Regions from separate parts of the Solibacillus sp. FSL W7-1472 genome, predicted to be linked through region 1. Evidence: a T-box and tRNA genes for the amino acid it is inferred to sense, from the RefSeq annotation. Region 1 holds a T-box; the other holds one or more tRNA genes.

Region 1 (8,197 bases):
AACCGCGTTGACATCCCATCTTACTCAGTAAAACCAGGTCAAACGATCTCTTTACGTGAGAAATCAGCTAACCTTTCAGTTGTTGCTGAATCAATCGAAGTAAACAGCTTCGTACCAGAATATTTATCATTCGATGCAGACTCTAAAGTAGGTACTTTCGTACGTTTACCAGAGCGCTCTGAATTATCTTCTGAAATCAACGAACAATTCATCGTAGAGTTCTACTCTCGTTAATCTTTCGAACTTCAGATATATTCGAATCAAACCATCAAGCCCTGTTTATCGGGTGCTTGGTGGTTTTTTTATTGAGATTTATTTTCTGCAAAATTTTTTCTAAAATTGTTCAATCGCCCCGATCAACCCTTCTTCGTTGAATAGGATAACGAGGAAAGGGGGTGAATATTATGGGTTACGGTTATGAAGGATATCAAAATCAAAACTATAATAACTACGGTGGTTACGGCTGTGGTGGTGGTGGCGGTAACAGCGGCGGTAACAGCTTAACATTCGTTCTAATTGTTGTTCTATTCATTCTTTTAATTATTGTCGGTGCTACTTTCGCTTACTAATAACTCCGATTCCAAAGAAGGCTTCTAGCTAGCCAGAAATAAATCCAACTACTTATTACTGCTTCTCGCCCTTAGGGTCACTTCCCCCAGTGACCCTTTTTATTTTGAATTTCATTAACTTTTCATCCTTACATGCAGACACAAACATTACATTTCGCTAACAATAAAAAAAGATGCTGTACGCTATAGAGCGGCAGCATCCTTTCTATTCAACTCGTAACAATCCATACTAAATACGCTTAAAACAAAAAGTAAGTTGCTCCTAGTACCGCAATTACTATAAACGAAGCAAAAAATGCTTTCCACTTAGATATACGGTGCACTTCCGAAATCCCAATAACTGTGATGACATATGTCCAAATACTGCTAATAATAATCAGAGTCCCACAAACAAATTGCAGAATCAAATCACCTAGTGATGTCTCCATATAGGAAATAGAGAAAAATGACTGTGGTGCGAATTGCATCCAGAACAGAAGAACCGGCAATATCCAAATATAAGGAATCATTGTCACACTGATCATGCGAAACATTTCTTTAAACTTCCCTTTACCACCGAATGCTTTTGCTGATAGTGTCAATACGCCTGCCGATAAAACTGTTGAAAGAAAATATAGTATTAAACTTAAAAGAAATGTTGAATAAACGATATCTCCCAGCGTATATTGTCCTGTAAATTCACTACCGATAAAGCTGACTAAATTACTAGCAAACACTCCGATAATACCAACGAAAATGAAATAAGATAACTTTTTAGTTGTTAACACATAACGAATAGTATCTCGGGGTTTAACAGCAATGCTTAATATCGCATGTCGATCATCGACTGTACCTGTTAATTGCTCACTCAAAATAACATCCCCCTAAAAATATGTATACAATCTATTATACTGATATTTTTAAGGTGATACAAAATTATTGCTTCTTTAGTAGCATGCCAATCTTTTACTATTCGGCAGATTTAAGAGATACATAGCCCGCCTTTTCCACTAATGCCTGCCCTTCATCCGAGAGCACCCAATCAATCACCTGTTTAACATTTCCTGTTGGCTCGCCTGCTGTCACAATATAAAATTCGGAAGCAATTGGATACGCATTGTTGCGAATTGTTTCTCTTGTCGGTGCAACCCCATCGATTTCCAAAAGTTTAATTTCTTTATTTTTTACCATTTCATTTGAATAGTAGCGGAAAGTATAACCGATTGCGTTTTTATAATTTTTATATTGGGACACTTCATTGATAATTCCGCCCATTCCTGTCGCTACATCTTCCGTTGGGGCTTCCATTAACGGTTTATCCCCCATAAGCCGTTGTAATGCTGTTTGTGATCCGCTGTCCTCAGGTCTTTGGAATGCACGGATTGCATCGTCTTGTCCGCCAACTTCAGACCAGTTTGTAATTTCCCCTGCATAGATTCCCTTAATTTGTTCGAGCGATAAACGATCGACTTTGTTTTTACTGTTCACGAAAAAGACAAATGCTTCTTTTCCAATAGGCGTCAAATGAAGTTTAATCCCCTGTTGTTCTGCCTGGTGAATTTGTGAATCGGATGGGCCCGCTACAAATATCATATCCGTATTACCAAAAATCAGGTTCGTATAGGCTTCGTGCGTCTGATTCACCATCACTTCACTCTTGTAAGGATTATATTCTCTTTCAGGATAAAGATGCTCTGTAATGGCTGCATACAATGGATACAAAGCCGTTGCACCATCCATCTTCGGCAAAGGTTCCTCTATTTTTAAACTCGGTTTCTTATCCAATTGCACTAATTTATTCTGATCTGTAAATGGCTCATATTGATAAATATTCACTTCCGCGTCAACAGTCGGTACCCTGCCATCGAACCATTTATAAATTGGTTGTATCGAGGTGACGACCAAAACAATTCCGGCAATTGACCAAAAGATTTTTATACGCTTACTGTTTTTGTAAAATACATCAAAAATCACAAGGACAAAACCAATATATAAAATGACCGCAGCAGAAATTACTAACGGTATATAATGAATCTTGCCGCTAAATGCTACAAAAAATAGCAATATGAAAGTGAAAAAGCAAACCGTCAGTAAGACAAAAATCGAAATGACAATTTTCCCTAAATAAGATTTATTTTCCATACTCCCAACCCTCTCCGCCTATAGTTCTTTATGAAACGAAATATTCCTTTTAAAAAAACGTCCTGGAAAACTACTTCCCAAGACGTTTAATTTAATTAAGCAAATTTCACCATATGGTATTTTTTCTTGCCGCGACGAATAATGGCAAAGGCGTCTTCCAAACGGTCTTTCGCATCGATTACATATTCCAGATCTGTAATTTTTTCTCCGTTCACGCTAATTGCACCGTTCGTAACATCTTCACGTGCCTGACGCTTTGATGAAGAAATTCCTGCTTCTACGATTAACTCCACGATATTTTTGTCTTCTTTCGCCACTTCTACAGAAGGTACACCGGAGAAGGCTACTTTCATTTCCTCTACTGACAATGCTTTTAAGTCACCGGAGAATAATGCTTTTGTAATACGCTCTGCGGCTTCCAGACCTTCCTCACCGTGGATCAGACGCGTCATTTCTTCAGCCAATGCTTTTTGCGCTTTACGTAAATGCGGCTCTTCTTCAACACTTACTGCAAGGCCTTCAATTTCTTCACGTGACAAGAATGTGAAGATTTTTAAGTATTTCACAACATCTGCATCCGCAGTATTGATCCAGAACTGGTAAAACTCGTATGGAGATGTTTTCGCAGCATCGAGCCATACAGCGCCGCCCGCTGTTTTACCGAATTTTGTACCGTCCGCTTTTGTTACAAGAGGAATTGTAATACCGAACGCTTTCGCATTTTCATCATGCGTTTTACGAATCATTTCCAAGCCTGTTGTAATATTGCCCCACTGATCCGAACCACCTACTTGAATTCGAACATTGTGATGATCGTATAAATGATTGAAGTCAATACCTTGGATTAATGTGTAAGCAAATTCAGTAAATGAAATACCTGAATCCAGGCGTGACGCTACTGTATCTTTATTTAAGATGTAGTTTACATTGATCAGTTTCCCGTAATCACGAAGGAAATCGATTAATGTCATTGGACCTACCCAGTCATTATTGTTTACAAGAACAGCACCATTTGCAGCATCCGATGAAAAGTCGAATAAGCGCTCCATTTGCTTTTTAAGTCCCTGCACATTTTTATCGATCTGGTCCATCGTCTGTAATTGACGCTCTTCTGAACGGCCAGATGGATCCCCAACTGTACCTGTAGCTCCACCAACTAATAAAATCGGTGTATGACCTGCTTTTTGGAAACGGCGTAACGTAAGCAATGGCACGATATGTCCGATATGCATCGAATCCGCTGTCGGGTCAACACCTACATATAGGGAAACCTTCTCTTCGTTTAATAACTTTTCCATACCTTCCGCGTCTGTTTGCTGGTATAACAATCCGCGCCATTCCAAGTCTTGCAGTAATTCGTTTGTCATTTGTTTTCTCTCCTTTTACATGATGTGTCATTTACTTGTAAGGAAATAAAAAAGTCCCTACACGCAAATGCATGCAGGGACGTCAAATTTTTATTTAACGCGGTACCACCCGGCTTGAAGAAATTTAAATCTCTTTCTTCCACTTTAAGCGTCTATAACGTGACGATCCGTTCAGGCTCCAAGTACGTAATTCATAAATGCGCTATGTCTAGCTTTCACCAACCGCTAGCTCTCTATGCAGGGAACACATTTATTACTGCAAACTCTTCGTTGCCTGAAATTTATATTTTCTATTCTACCTAGAAAATAGTTGATGTCAATATTTATATTCGTTTATATATCAAATATGCTATAATAAACAAGATTTTAGGAGGTCGATGATGTGAAACAATGGCTCGAAAAATTAAATAAAAAAATCGAAATCCTTGCTTCTTCAGAAAGAATGCGCTTCGTCAGAATTGGAGGCGGTGTATTCTGGAATTTAACTTTACTGGCTATTATTTTTATAGCTGCGACACTGTTGTTTGTTGGAGGTGTAGGCGCAGGTTACTTCGCATCATTAACAAAGGATGAACCTTTGCGATCGAAAGAAGAGATGCGCGAACAAATTTTCAGCTATGAAGAAACAAGTGAACTTTATTTTGCGAACGATATTTACATAGGAAAGATCAGAACTGATTTAGATCGACGTGAAACATCGCTAGCTAATATATCCCCATCCTTAATTAATGCTGTTCTTGCTACAGAGGATGAATATTTCCGTGAGCATACCGGCATTGTGCCGAAAGCGGTAATACGTGGATTACTGCAAGATGTATCCAACTCGTCTACACAGACAGGTGGCTCTACCCTAACACAGCAATTAATAAAAAACCAAATATTAACGAATGAAGTTTCTTATGAACGTAAAGCGAAGGAAATTTTACTTGCGTACCGTTTGGAACATTTTATGACAAAAGAAGAAATACTCGAAGCCTATTTAAATATCATCCCGTATGGCCGAAATTCTTCAGGTCGTAACATTGCCGGAATTGAAACGGCTGCACAGGGTATTTTTGGTGTGTCCGCATCTAAATTAAATCTACCGCAGGCAGCTTATATTGCCGGTATCCCACAGGCACCTTTCACATATACGCCTTTTACAAATAAAGGTGAGCAAAAAAGTGCGGAAGGGATGCAGCCAGGTATTGACCGTATGAAAACGGTTCTTTATCGTATGCAGGAAGCAGGCTATATTACGAAGAAAGAATATGACGAAGCAATTGCCTATGATATTTCTAAAGACTTCAAAGGATATGAAATCCGTCCGGAAGAAAAATATCCTTGGTTAACAGCAGAGCTTGAGCTGCGTTCAAAAGAAATTTTCGCAAAAATACTTGCCGAAAAAGACGGCATTGACCCGGACCGTTTAAAAGAAGAAGAGAACTTAAATGAAAAATATACAATACTGGCAGACCGTACAATACGTTCAGGCGGTTACCGTATTTACTCAACGATTAATAAAGACATGTATGATGCCATGAAAAAAGTGACGGAAGAATTCACTTTATACGGACAAACATACAAGAAAAAAGGAAAAGATCCTGAAACAGGCGAAGAAATCGAAGTGGATGTTCCCGTACAAACAGGAAGTATGGTTATTGAAAACAAAACAGGCCGTATTTTAAGTTTTGTTGGCGGGCGCGACCATGAAATTGAACAATTGAATCATGCGACACAAGCTTACCGTTCAAACGGTTCAACGATGAAACCGTTACTTGCCTATGCACCAGCGCTTGATTACGGTGTCATTGGTGCAGGAAGCCCTGTAGTCGATGTGAAATTTAAACGTAGTTATGACAACTATGAACCCGTCAACTATATTCCAACACAGGAACTAGGAATTATTCCAGCACGACAAGCAGTTGCATCATCACAAAACTTAGCAGTACTGCGTTTGTATGATTCAATTTTAGATCGTCGTCCAGCAACCTATTTGGAAAAAATGGGCTTCTCAAAGTTGACTGAAGGAGATTATGTCAATCTTTCTACATCTATTGGCGGGATTACTCACGGGGCAACTGTCGAAGAAAATACAAATGCCTATACAACCTTTGCAAATAACGGACAATTTAACGATGCCTACATGATTGAACGCATTGAAGATCTGGATGGCAATATTGTTTATGAACATGAAGCTGCTCCAGTTGATGTATTTGCACCGGAAACTGCCTATATGATGACTGATATGCTACGAGGTGTTATGAAGCAAGGTGGTACCGCAACATTGGCGAAGAGCCAATTGAAATTCTCATCTGACTTTGCCGCAAAGACAGGGACTACACAGGACCATAAAGATGTTTGGCTAGTCGGATACAATCCGAATATTTCTGTTGGCGTTTGGTTAGGTTATGACCAGCCACGCACACTTTATGCATTTAATAACCGTTACCAGCATCCAAGTCAGCGTGTAAACCGGTTATGGGCTAATTACCTGAATACGCTTTATGACATTGACCCGGAATTAGTCGGTACGAAAGAAACTTTCAAAAAACCTGAAGGCGTTGTAACACGATCATTTTGCGGCATTTCAGGTCTGGCACCTTCTACTTCATGTGCCAATGCCGGTTTAGTTACGTCAGATTTATTTAATAAAAATGTATTTTTACCGTCTAAGCCGGATGACAGCTTTGTATCTTCTACATCGGTTGTTATTAACGGCAACACATATGCCGCATTACCGAATACACCTACTGAGTTTGTCCAAATGAGCGGATTCGGATTAAATCAGGCATTTGTTGACCGTATGTTAGGCAGACTGGGTGGTGACGCATCGAAATTATTGTCATTCACATCAGGTAAAGGTGTTGTAACCGGTGCACCATTCTCGGCAGACAGTGCACCACCGCAACCTGTTTATGCTACATTGGCAAACGGTTCACTTTCGTGGACAGCCTCTTCATCAAATGATGTAGTCGGCTATCGTGTTTATAGCGTTACCGATCAAGGAAGATCGCTCGTACGCTCATTAAAATCTTATGAAGGGTACCGGGTATCTGTTTCACCAGGTGTTCGCTACATCGTCGTAGCAGTTGATATTACAGGATTGGAATCAGGCTATTCGAACGAAGTTGGAGAAGTTGTCGAAACGGCTCCACCGGAAACGGAAGATGAGGAAAATGTTGTACCCGGAGAGGTAATTGAAGAACCAGAAGAACCCGAAGATCTTGACGAAATTGAAGTTGACGTTGATCCTGTCGAACCATCAGGAGAATAACAAAAAAATCTCACCAACTAGTAAAATTGTTGGTGAGATTTTTTAATGTAATTAAATTGATACCTGTTCCTCTTTTAATACACCTTTTAATAAATTGACCGCTTCATCAATTTCTTGTTCGCTAACTGTTAAAGGTGGTAATAGACGAATCACTTTCGGTCCGGCTGCAACCGTTAATAGACCAGCTTCATCCAATGCGGCAACATAAGGTGCGACATCTTCGCCACCGAGACTTAACCCCAGCATTAACCCTTTACCTTGAACCGAATATTTTTCTTCCGGAAATGCTTCTTCCAGTTTATTTACAAAGTACGCTGATTTTTGTTTCACATTATCCAAAAAGGCATCATTGAATATTTGATCGATAACTGTTTGCGCGACGGCAACGCCTAATGGATTTCCGCCGAACGTCGTACCGTGTGTCCCTGCACTAAACGTGTTAAAGAGCTTTTCTGTCCCAAGTATCCCCCCAATCGGGAATCCGCCACCTAGACCTTTTGCCATTGAAACAATATCCGGTTTGATGACTGTCTGTTCAAATGCAAAACGAGTTCCTGTACGTCCGATACCCGTTTGTACTTCATCAACAATAACTAAAATATCCGATGATTGCTGAATTTCATGAATGGCTTTCGCGAATTCCTCCGTTACGGGATTTACGCCACCTTCACCTTGGATCATTTCCAGCATAATCGCAGCAGTATCAGCATCAGCTGCTGCTTTTAATGCTGTAACATCATTAAACGGCAAAGTTACAAACTCGCTTACTAATGGACCGAAGCCGTTACGTACTTTATCTTGCCCTGTTGCACTCATCGCTCCAAATGTACGTCCATGAAAGCTCTGTTCAAAAACAATGATTTTATGTTTTCCTGTATGCTTAC
Region 2 (8,197 bases), 950 kb from region 1:
TTAATGTTGCAATTTTAGCCAATGTAAAACACTCCTTCGTCTTATTAGGTTACTTTATTTTGTTTCCCCGAATTCTTGAAAATGAAACATGTTATAGTGCATTTATTAGAACAAGTGTAGGTATTTTTAGAACGTTTTAGCCGGATGCTTGAACAGTTTAAGTATTCATTTGAATGGTTAAATTTATAACTGGGTTTAAGAGGTAAAAAACCGTTTTTGTATTGTTTAGATTTGATCTTGAATCGTTATATTAGAACAATTGGATGAGATTTTAGAAGAGTGACAGTCGTTATGAGAACATTCGACATGGGTATTTGAAAACTTAAACTACATATTAGAACATCGGGCACTTTTATTAGAAGAACAGCATTTTATTAGAACTCTTTCAGTTATATTAGATCTTCTAAGCAGGATATTAGAAAATCCGCATGCTGCCATTAAAAACGTGCCCACAAAAAAACACCGGAAGCAATGTTTCCATTACTCCCGGTGCCGTTATAAAATTTATTCAGCTAAACCCATTTCTGTACGTACTACATCTGCAATGCGTGCAACATAATTTTCACAAGCCTCTTCAGAAGCTGCTTCTACCATAACACGCACTAAAGGCTCTGTACCTGAAGGGCGTACTAATACACGACCATTGCCGGCCATTTCCGCTTCTACTTCAGCGATGACAGCTGCCACCTTTTCATTTTGAGTTACTGCATGTTTATCTGTTACACGTACGTTTACTAATTTTTGCGGGTAAATTGTCATTTCCCCTGCAAGTTCAGAAAGCTTTTTGCCTGTTGCTTTCATAATATTCACTAACTGAATACCTGTAAGCAGACCGTCGCCTGTTGTATTGTAATCTAAAAACACGATGTGACCTGATTGCTCGCCACCTAAGTTATAATCATTTGCACGCATTTCTTCCACAACATAGCGGTCACCAACCGCTGTCTTTACACTTGTCATTTCGTTTTCTTCAAGCGCTTTGTAGAAGCCCATATTACTCATAACCGTCGAAACTATCGTGCCTTTGTTTAAACGACCTTTCGCTTGTAAATATTTCCCGATGATGAACATAATTTGGTCACCGTCAACAATCGTACCGTTTTCATCTACAGCGATTAAACGGTCTCCATCTCCATCAAATGCTAAACCAACATCCGCCCCGCGCTCCGTGACAAATGCCGCTAACTTTTCAGGATGTGTTGAACCGACACCTTCATTAATGTTCAGTCCATCCGGTGAAGCACCCATCGTTGAAATGTCTGCCTCTAAATCTGCGAATAAATGTGTTGCTAGAGAAGAAGTCGCACCATGCGCACAGTCTAACGCCACATGTAATCCTTCAAAATCTTCTTCTACTGTTTGTTTTAAGTATGAAATATATTTTTGTCCACCTTCAAAGTAGTCTGTTACTGCACCAATAGCAGCACCTACTGGACGTGGTAATGTATCTTCTTCTGCATCAAGAATACGTTCAATCTCTTCTTCTTGTGCATCTGTTAATTTAAAGCCGTCTGGACCGAAAAATTTAATGCCGTTATCTGCAACAGGATTGTGAGATGCCGAGATCATAACACCCGCTTCAGCATTCATGACACGTGTAAGATACGCAACACCCGGTGTACTAATTACACCTAAACGCATAACTTCTGCTCCAATTGAAAGAAGACCTGCAACAAGTGCACCTTCCAACATTTCCCCAGATATACGTGTATCGCGTCCAATTAACACTTTCGGGCGATCTTTAGCATCCTTCGTCAGCACATAGCCGCCAATACGGCCTAGTTTAAATGCCAACTCTGGTGTTAGTTCACTATTAGCGACACCTCGAACGCCATCTGTTCCGAAATATTTACCCATTTACTTTTTCTCTCCTTCAACGCTTGAAATACCATACGTTTTTAAATTTACCACATAAAGTGGATTGCTTGTTTTATTGATAGCTAGTTTCCATCTGTATCTTCAACATTTGTATCTGCATCTTTATCTGTTTCACTTTTATTATCCTGTTCACGAACTGGCTCTCCACTCACACTAGCACGTACCGTTAGTTTATCTTGAGATAACTTGGTAGCACCTGTTGGAAGCTCAATCTTTAAATCGTACGGACCGGATTTTTTTATTTTTGAAAGGTCGACATTAACAACCACTTCTTTTAATGTATCCACTACAGATTTAGAACCATATACCGTTATGTTAGATTTTTCTGGGGATAAACTGTCAATTTTAAGCCCCTCTACTGGTTCCCCAATTTCGTTGATCTTAATCGGGACTTCTCTACTATATTCATTAATTTCTACTTTTACATTGACCTTATCCGGATTAATGCTGACATCGAGCTTATTCAGATCACGGTCGAGTACCTTTACAGCCGCTTCCTGCTCAAATGACTTATTTACATCTTTCTCGCCTGAAACCGTCGCCTTTACATAACTTATGTTATCAATGACACTCTTCGCTCCTGTTACCGCTACTTTTGACGGTTCTGCTGTCATCTCGTTCAGTACAAAGTTCTCCGCTAAAAGGCGGCTATTCATTTCCGGCTCTACACGAAACTGTTCAGTAACCTTTTCCTCTATTGTTACATTAATTATTCTTGGCTCAATTGATACATCAAGTTTTTCGGAAAAGTTTTCTTGATGTATTGTAACGCTATGTTCACCAATTAACAATGAGTTTAAATCGACAAAGAGTTTGAAATCCTTTTCCAGCTTTGTTTTCATTACAATTTGTTTCGGTCCTGAAATTTTCACATCGACCGTTTCAGGGAGCCCTGTCACAAATAAATTATCAGAATCATAGTAAACTTCCAATGGCACATTTGTGATGACATCTGTTTCATTGGATGAGCTCGATTCCGTTTCACGTTTTTCTTCTGTTTGAATATACAGGAAAAGTGCAACCGCTAAAAACAAAGCGGTTAAACGGAGCATCCATGAGCTATCAAATACCTTATCCATTCTTTTTCCCTCCCCAAGTCCACTTAGATGCTAAGTTAGAATCTTGCTCAGGACCAAACCACAGTTTACGCAGTAATTCTTCAAATTCTTTAATAGTGAGATTACGGTGTAAATTACCGTTAGCTGTTATACTAATCGCACCTGTTTCTTCGGATACAACAATTGTAATTGCATCTGTTACTTCACTTAACCCAAGTGCAGCTCGGTGACGTGTACCAAGTTCTTTGGAAATAAATGCACTTTCCGACAATGGTAAATAACATGCCGAAGCGGCAATTTGGTTTTTCTGTATAATTACGGCCCCGTCATGAAGCGGTGTATTTGGGATGAAAATATTAATCATTAATTCAGAAGAAATTGCAGCATCCATCTTAATGCCTGTTTCTACATATTCATTTAAGCCTGTATCTTTTTCGATTGATATAAGTGCTCCAATTCGGCGCTTTGCCATATAACTTACGGATTTTTTCATCGCTTCGACTAAGCGTGTCTGTTCATCTTCCTGCTGGTTATTGGTGCGTTGGAAAATCTTCCCTCGCCCGATCTGCTCAAGGGCCCGGCGAATTTCCGGCTGGAATATTATAATAATGGCTAAGAAACCCCAATCAATTACTTCTTGCAGTAACCAATCAAGGGTGTCTAAACCGAAAACGTAGGTAGCAAATTTCGCTAACACAACAATTAATAACCCTTTTAATAATTGAACGGCTTTCGTTCCTTTAATGAGGGTCAATGCTTTATAAACTACGTACCATACAAGCAGTACGTCCAGTACTTTAAAAATCATATCTACAGCAGCAATGTCTGTAAATTGTTCAATTATTTGCATGTGGCATCCCCCACCTTTACTTGCTAATCCATATTGTTTTTAGTATAGCACAATTCTGTCAGGGATTAACTTTCCTAACAGAAAAAAGTCTACCCGAACGAGTAGACTTTTCTTTCTATACTAGAACGGCTTTTTTTTGAGAAAAGTTCCGATTTATTAAGAAAATATTATTTCTTATTATAATTGTCTTAGTGACAATTGTCCGATGTTACTTATCAAAGACAGCGATTGCTTTATTGAAGCCGTCTTTAATTTTGTACCAAAGCCATTCGAACATTTCATCGATTTCCTCTACTTGCCCTGTAACGACTGCCGTAGATGCCATGTAGTTGCCATTGATAACTGTAATATTGCCGTCCACTTCCCCTTCGACAATAATATCGCCATTTTTCACAACGATGTCACCTTTTACAACTTGACCGTCAGGCACTGTTACCGTTTGCCCCTCAACAACTAAATTAGGCTGTTTTGTCACAGAGAATTGATCATCATTAGGGAAGCTGCCTAACAATGTGGCACTCATACATAAAAAGAATACTGCTGCAGCTACAAGTACAGGATGCTGACGGAACCAACGTTTGATGCCGGCAGAACTTTTGCGTTTCGGTAAACGACTTATCACTTGATCCTCAAAGCGCGGAGGGGCAGTAATATGTGCTGCACTCTTGATAAACGCAACCGTGTCACTTAATTCATGCATATGTTGTTGGCAATCAGGGCATGTTTGTAAATGCTGCTTCAATAATTGTTCATGCTCACGACTAATATCACCATCTAAATATTCGTGCATATAATCCACGAATTCTGATGCACACGTTTTCATGCGTATCTTCCTCCTACAAATTGTTTAACTGCTTTCTTAATGCTTCACGGCCACGGTGAATCCGCGTTTTAACTGTTCCTAAAGGCATATCCAAAATTTCGCTAATTTCCTGAAGGGACAGTTCTTCTATATATTTTAAAACAATGACCGATCGATACTTGTCTGGGAGGCGGCTAATTTCATATTGTATGCGGTCCTGAAGCTCCATCTGCTCAACGGCCTCTTCCGGCAACTGCTCATCTGCAGCAATTTGGGAATACATATCCAGCCCTTCTGTCCCGGCTACCTCCGCATCTAAATAATAATCGGGCTTCTTTTTACGAATTCGGTCAATGCAAAGATTTGTTCCGATTCGGTAAAGCCATGTTGAAAATTTTCGATTTTGATCATACGAATGTAAATTAATATAGGCCCGTATGAATGCCTCCTGCGCGATATCTTCTGCTTCCTGTTTATTGCCAAGCATTCGATAGCACACTTGATACAGCTTGTGCTGGTAGAGGTTAACGATGTCGGCATATGCGTTTTGGTCACCTTTAAGCACTTGCTTTATTCTTTTATTAACTAACGCATCCATTTGTCTTTCCTCTCCACCTTTTCAGCTGTTCTATATATACGGATTGCTTATTAAAAGGTTTCACTTTCTATAAAAATATTTTCCCACCCATAAATATGTGCCCTTATTATAACAAACTTCATAACGACCAATCGAATTTTTTCGTAAATTATCATACTAAAGTTTCGCCAAATAAAGAGCCAATTAATGCAACCGCTACATCTGCTGTTTTATTTCTCTCATCTAATATAGGGTTCACTTCTACAAACTCTGCTGATGTCATTAATCCGGATTCCTGTATCATTTCCATCGCTAAATGACTTTCTCTGTAAGTGATCCCACCTGCTACCGGTGTCCCCACTCCAGGAGTATATAAAGGATCTAATGCATCTAAATCAAGTGATAAATGAAGGCCGTCTATTTGCAATTGCTTAAAGTATTTTAGTGTTTCTTCCATTACATACGTCATTCCAAGCCGATCAATTTCGTGCATTGTGTATATTTTAATGCCTCGTGTCTTAATAAGTTCCCGTTCACCCTCATCGATAGAACGCCCCCCAATTATAACAATGTTTTCGGCTTTAATTTTTGGTTCTGCATGTAAAATTGACGTTAGCCTTTGATGTCCTAGCCCAATACTTGTTGCTAGCGGCATTCCATGAATATTTCCCGATGGTGTCGTTTCCGGTGTATTTAAATCTGCATGAGCATCAAACCAGATCACGCCCTGATTCTTATATTTCATCGATAGGCCAGCCAATGTACCAATTGCAATACTATGGTCGCCTCCTAAAACAAGCGGTATGTAATCCTTTTTTACGACGTTAAATACTTTTTCGGCAAGCGCTGTATTGACCTTAATTACTTCTTCCAGATTAAGCAGCTTTTCATCTTTCTGTGCAGCTGCATCCCCTTCAATTACTTGAATATTCCCTTCATCCTCAACTTCATATCCAAGATTAGTCAAACGTTGCTGCAACCCCGCATACCTAATTGCACTCGGTCCCATATCCACCCCACGGCGCTGTTGCCCATAATCACATGGTACCCCTACGATTGAAATTTTCTTATTCATCATTTCTGCATCCCCTAACATGTCATGTAGTTTTTCTATTCTATTCTATTCTCCGCTCATCCTCCTATAGAAGTTTCGAGCAACTAAACGATTTTCCCTTTTTATACGCAAAAAATCCTTTACTTATAAATAAGTAAAGGATTGTTATTTGATATTTAAGTACACTTCTAAGTTTATAAAATAAAAGTGAGCCATGAAGGACTCGAACCTTCGACCCTCTGATTAAAAGTCAGATGCTCTACCAACTGAGCTAATGGCTCATAAAAAATAAAAAAAATGGCTGGGGTACCTGGATTCGAACCAGGGCATGACGGAATCAAAATCCGTTGCCTTACCGCTTGGCTATACCCCAAACATTTTATAGATGGTGGAGGGGGACGGATTCGAACCGCCGAACCCTAAGGAGCGGATTTACAGTCCGCCGCGTTTAGCCACTTCGCTACCCCTCCGACAAATGATGCAACACTGTTAAAATTGAATGGTGGAGGATGACGGGCTCGAACCGCCGACCCCCTGCTTGTAAGGCAGGTGCTCTCCCAGCTGAGCTAATCCTCCATACATAACAAGTGTTACTGCTTTATTTTTTTATGAAGCCTTAAATGGTGACCCGTACGGGATTCGAACCCGTGTTACCGCCGTGAAAGGGCGGTGTCTTAACCACTTGACCAACGGGCCGTTATAAGTTGTTCTCTTGAAGACAAGATTTATAATATCATCATTTTTTATATAGTGCAAGCCTTTTTTAAAAACTTTTTCGAAAAAGTTTTATTGCTTATTTTATAATAGTAAAAAGGCAAAAAAAATGGCTCCGAAGGCAGGACTCGAACCTGCGACCTGCCGGTTAACAGCCGGATGCTCTACCAACTGAGCTACTTCGGAACGCTACTATTATACAATGATGTACAAGCCATCTTTCGTACATTTATTATTATAGCAACGTTTAAAATTTATACAAGTAGTTTTTTGAAATAATTTGAACATTTTATTTTTTAGGCTTTTCTTCTATTATAAATACCTCATTATAATGAATTATTGTTTTCTAATACCGCTTTATAAACTCGACAATTTCATTGATTAAGCCATTTGCGAGTGGTAAATCGGGATTGGAATAGCTCGCAATATTTTGTTCTCGATCTCCTTCTATTTCTTTTAACACATGATTCATCTTACTGAAATAATGTATTATCGCTTGATCATTTGCTGCATATAAGTTTTCTGCATCTGTTTCGGTTACTTGAATATCTTTTCTTCCTTGAAGAATGATAACCGGAACATTAACATTGCTTATTTCTTGTTGTGGATCGTATTTAAGCCATGAAATCATATATGGTTGAACAGATGGCCTAAATAGTGATTGGAGCTGTTCAGATACTGTCTCTACCTTTTTACCAGCTTTTAATTGCTGCAATGCTTTTTCGGATTCCATTAATAAATTCGGAGGTAAGCTTCCTGACAATTGTTCCATTAAAACTTCATCAGCCGGTCTGCCAATCCCTGCAATCGAAATAAGTGATGCTATATCATTTTGTTGAGCGGCAACCGTCATTATTAAAGCACCTTCGCTATGACCTAGTAAATGAATTTCATTAAAGCGGTCATCGTTTTTAGCATAGTCTACAATTGCCAGAACATCTTCAACATACAGATCAAATGTTAAATCATCTTCCTTTTTAATAAGTGCCGTATTATCACCAATTCCACGTTTATCGAAACGAATAGAAGCAATCCCTTTCTCCGCTAAGCTCTCTGCAATCATTTTTAAACTATTATTCGCACCAGCCCCTATTGTGTTACCGTCTTTATTTGTAGGACCTGACCCTGCATGGATTATGACTAGCTCTCCCGTAGGTTTATCAGGCATCTGTAACGCTGCTTTAAGCTCTCCGCCGGCAACAGGAATCAGTAGCTCTTTATACGTAACAGGCCTTTCTGTATATGGCTTTAACGTAATAGGATA

Evidence for each region. A T-box is a leader RNA that pairs with one kind of tRNA and senses whether it is charged. The one in region 1 lies ahead of tyrS (tyrosine--tRNA ligase), so its partner is inferred to be a tRNA-Tyr.
Region 2: it encodes a tRNA-Tyr, which carries the amino acid that the T-box ahead of tyrS (tyrosine--tRNA ligase) is inferred to sense. The anticodon was not compared.

What each region holds. Positions count from the first base shown of each region.
Region 1 is NZ_CP150208.1:2,824,128-2,832,324, forward strand. It holds gene rpsD (30S ribosomal protein S4) at 1-234, shown strand, start outside; gene MKY07_RS14025 (YjcZ family sporulation protein) at 405-569, shown strand; gene MKY07_RS14030 (Yip1 family protein) at 809-1,420, opposite strand; gene MKY07_RS14035 (substrate-binding domain-containing protein) at 1,518-2,690, opposite strand; gene tyrS (tyrosine--tRNA ligase) at 2,786-4,057, opposite strand; T-box leader at 4,130-4,337, opposite strand; gene MKY07_RS14045 (transglycosylase domain-containing protein) at 4,440-7,313, shown strand; gene MKY07_RS14050 (acetylornithine transaminase) at 7,365-8,197, opposite strand, start outside.
Region 2 is NZ_CP150208.1:3,773,712-3,781,908, forward strand. It holds gene MKY07_RS18845 (type 1 glutamine amidotransferase domain-containing protein) at 1-22, opposite strand, end outside; gene glmM (phosphoglucosamine mutase) at 505-1,857, opposite strand; gene MKY07_RS18855 (CdaR family protein) at 1,941-2,957, opposite strand; gene cdaA (diadenylate cyclase CdaA) at 2,950-3,786, opposite strand; gene MKY07_RS18865 (zf-HC2 domain-containing protein) at 3,995-4,609, opposite strand; gene sigW (RNA polymerase sigma factor SigW) at 4,623-5,186, opposite strand; gene rocF (arginase) at 5,338-6,240, opposite strand; tRNA gene MKY07_RS18880 (tRNA-Lys) at 6,428-6,500, opposite strand; tRNA gene MKY07_RS18885 (tRNA-Gln) at 6,518-6,592, opposite strand; tRNA gene MKY07_RS18890 (tRNA-Tyr) at 6,606-6,689, opposite strand; tRNA gene MKY07_RS18895 (tRNA-Val) at 6,720-6,795, opposite strand; tRNA gene MKY07_RS18900 (tRNA-Glu) at 6,841-6,915, opposite strand; tRNA gene MKY07_RS18905 (tRNA-Asn) at 7,044-7,119, opposite strand; gene MKY07_RS18910 (alpha/beta fold hydrolase) at 7,280-8,197, opposite strand, start outside.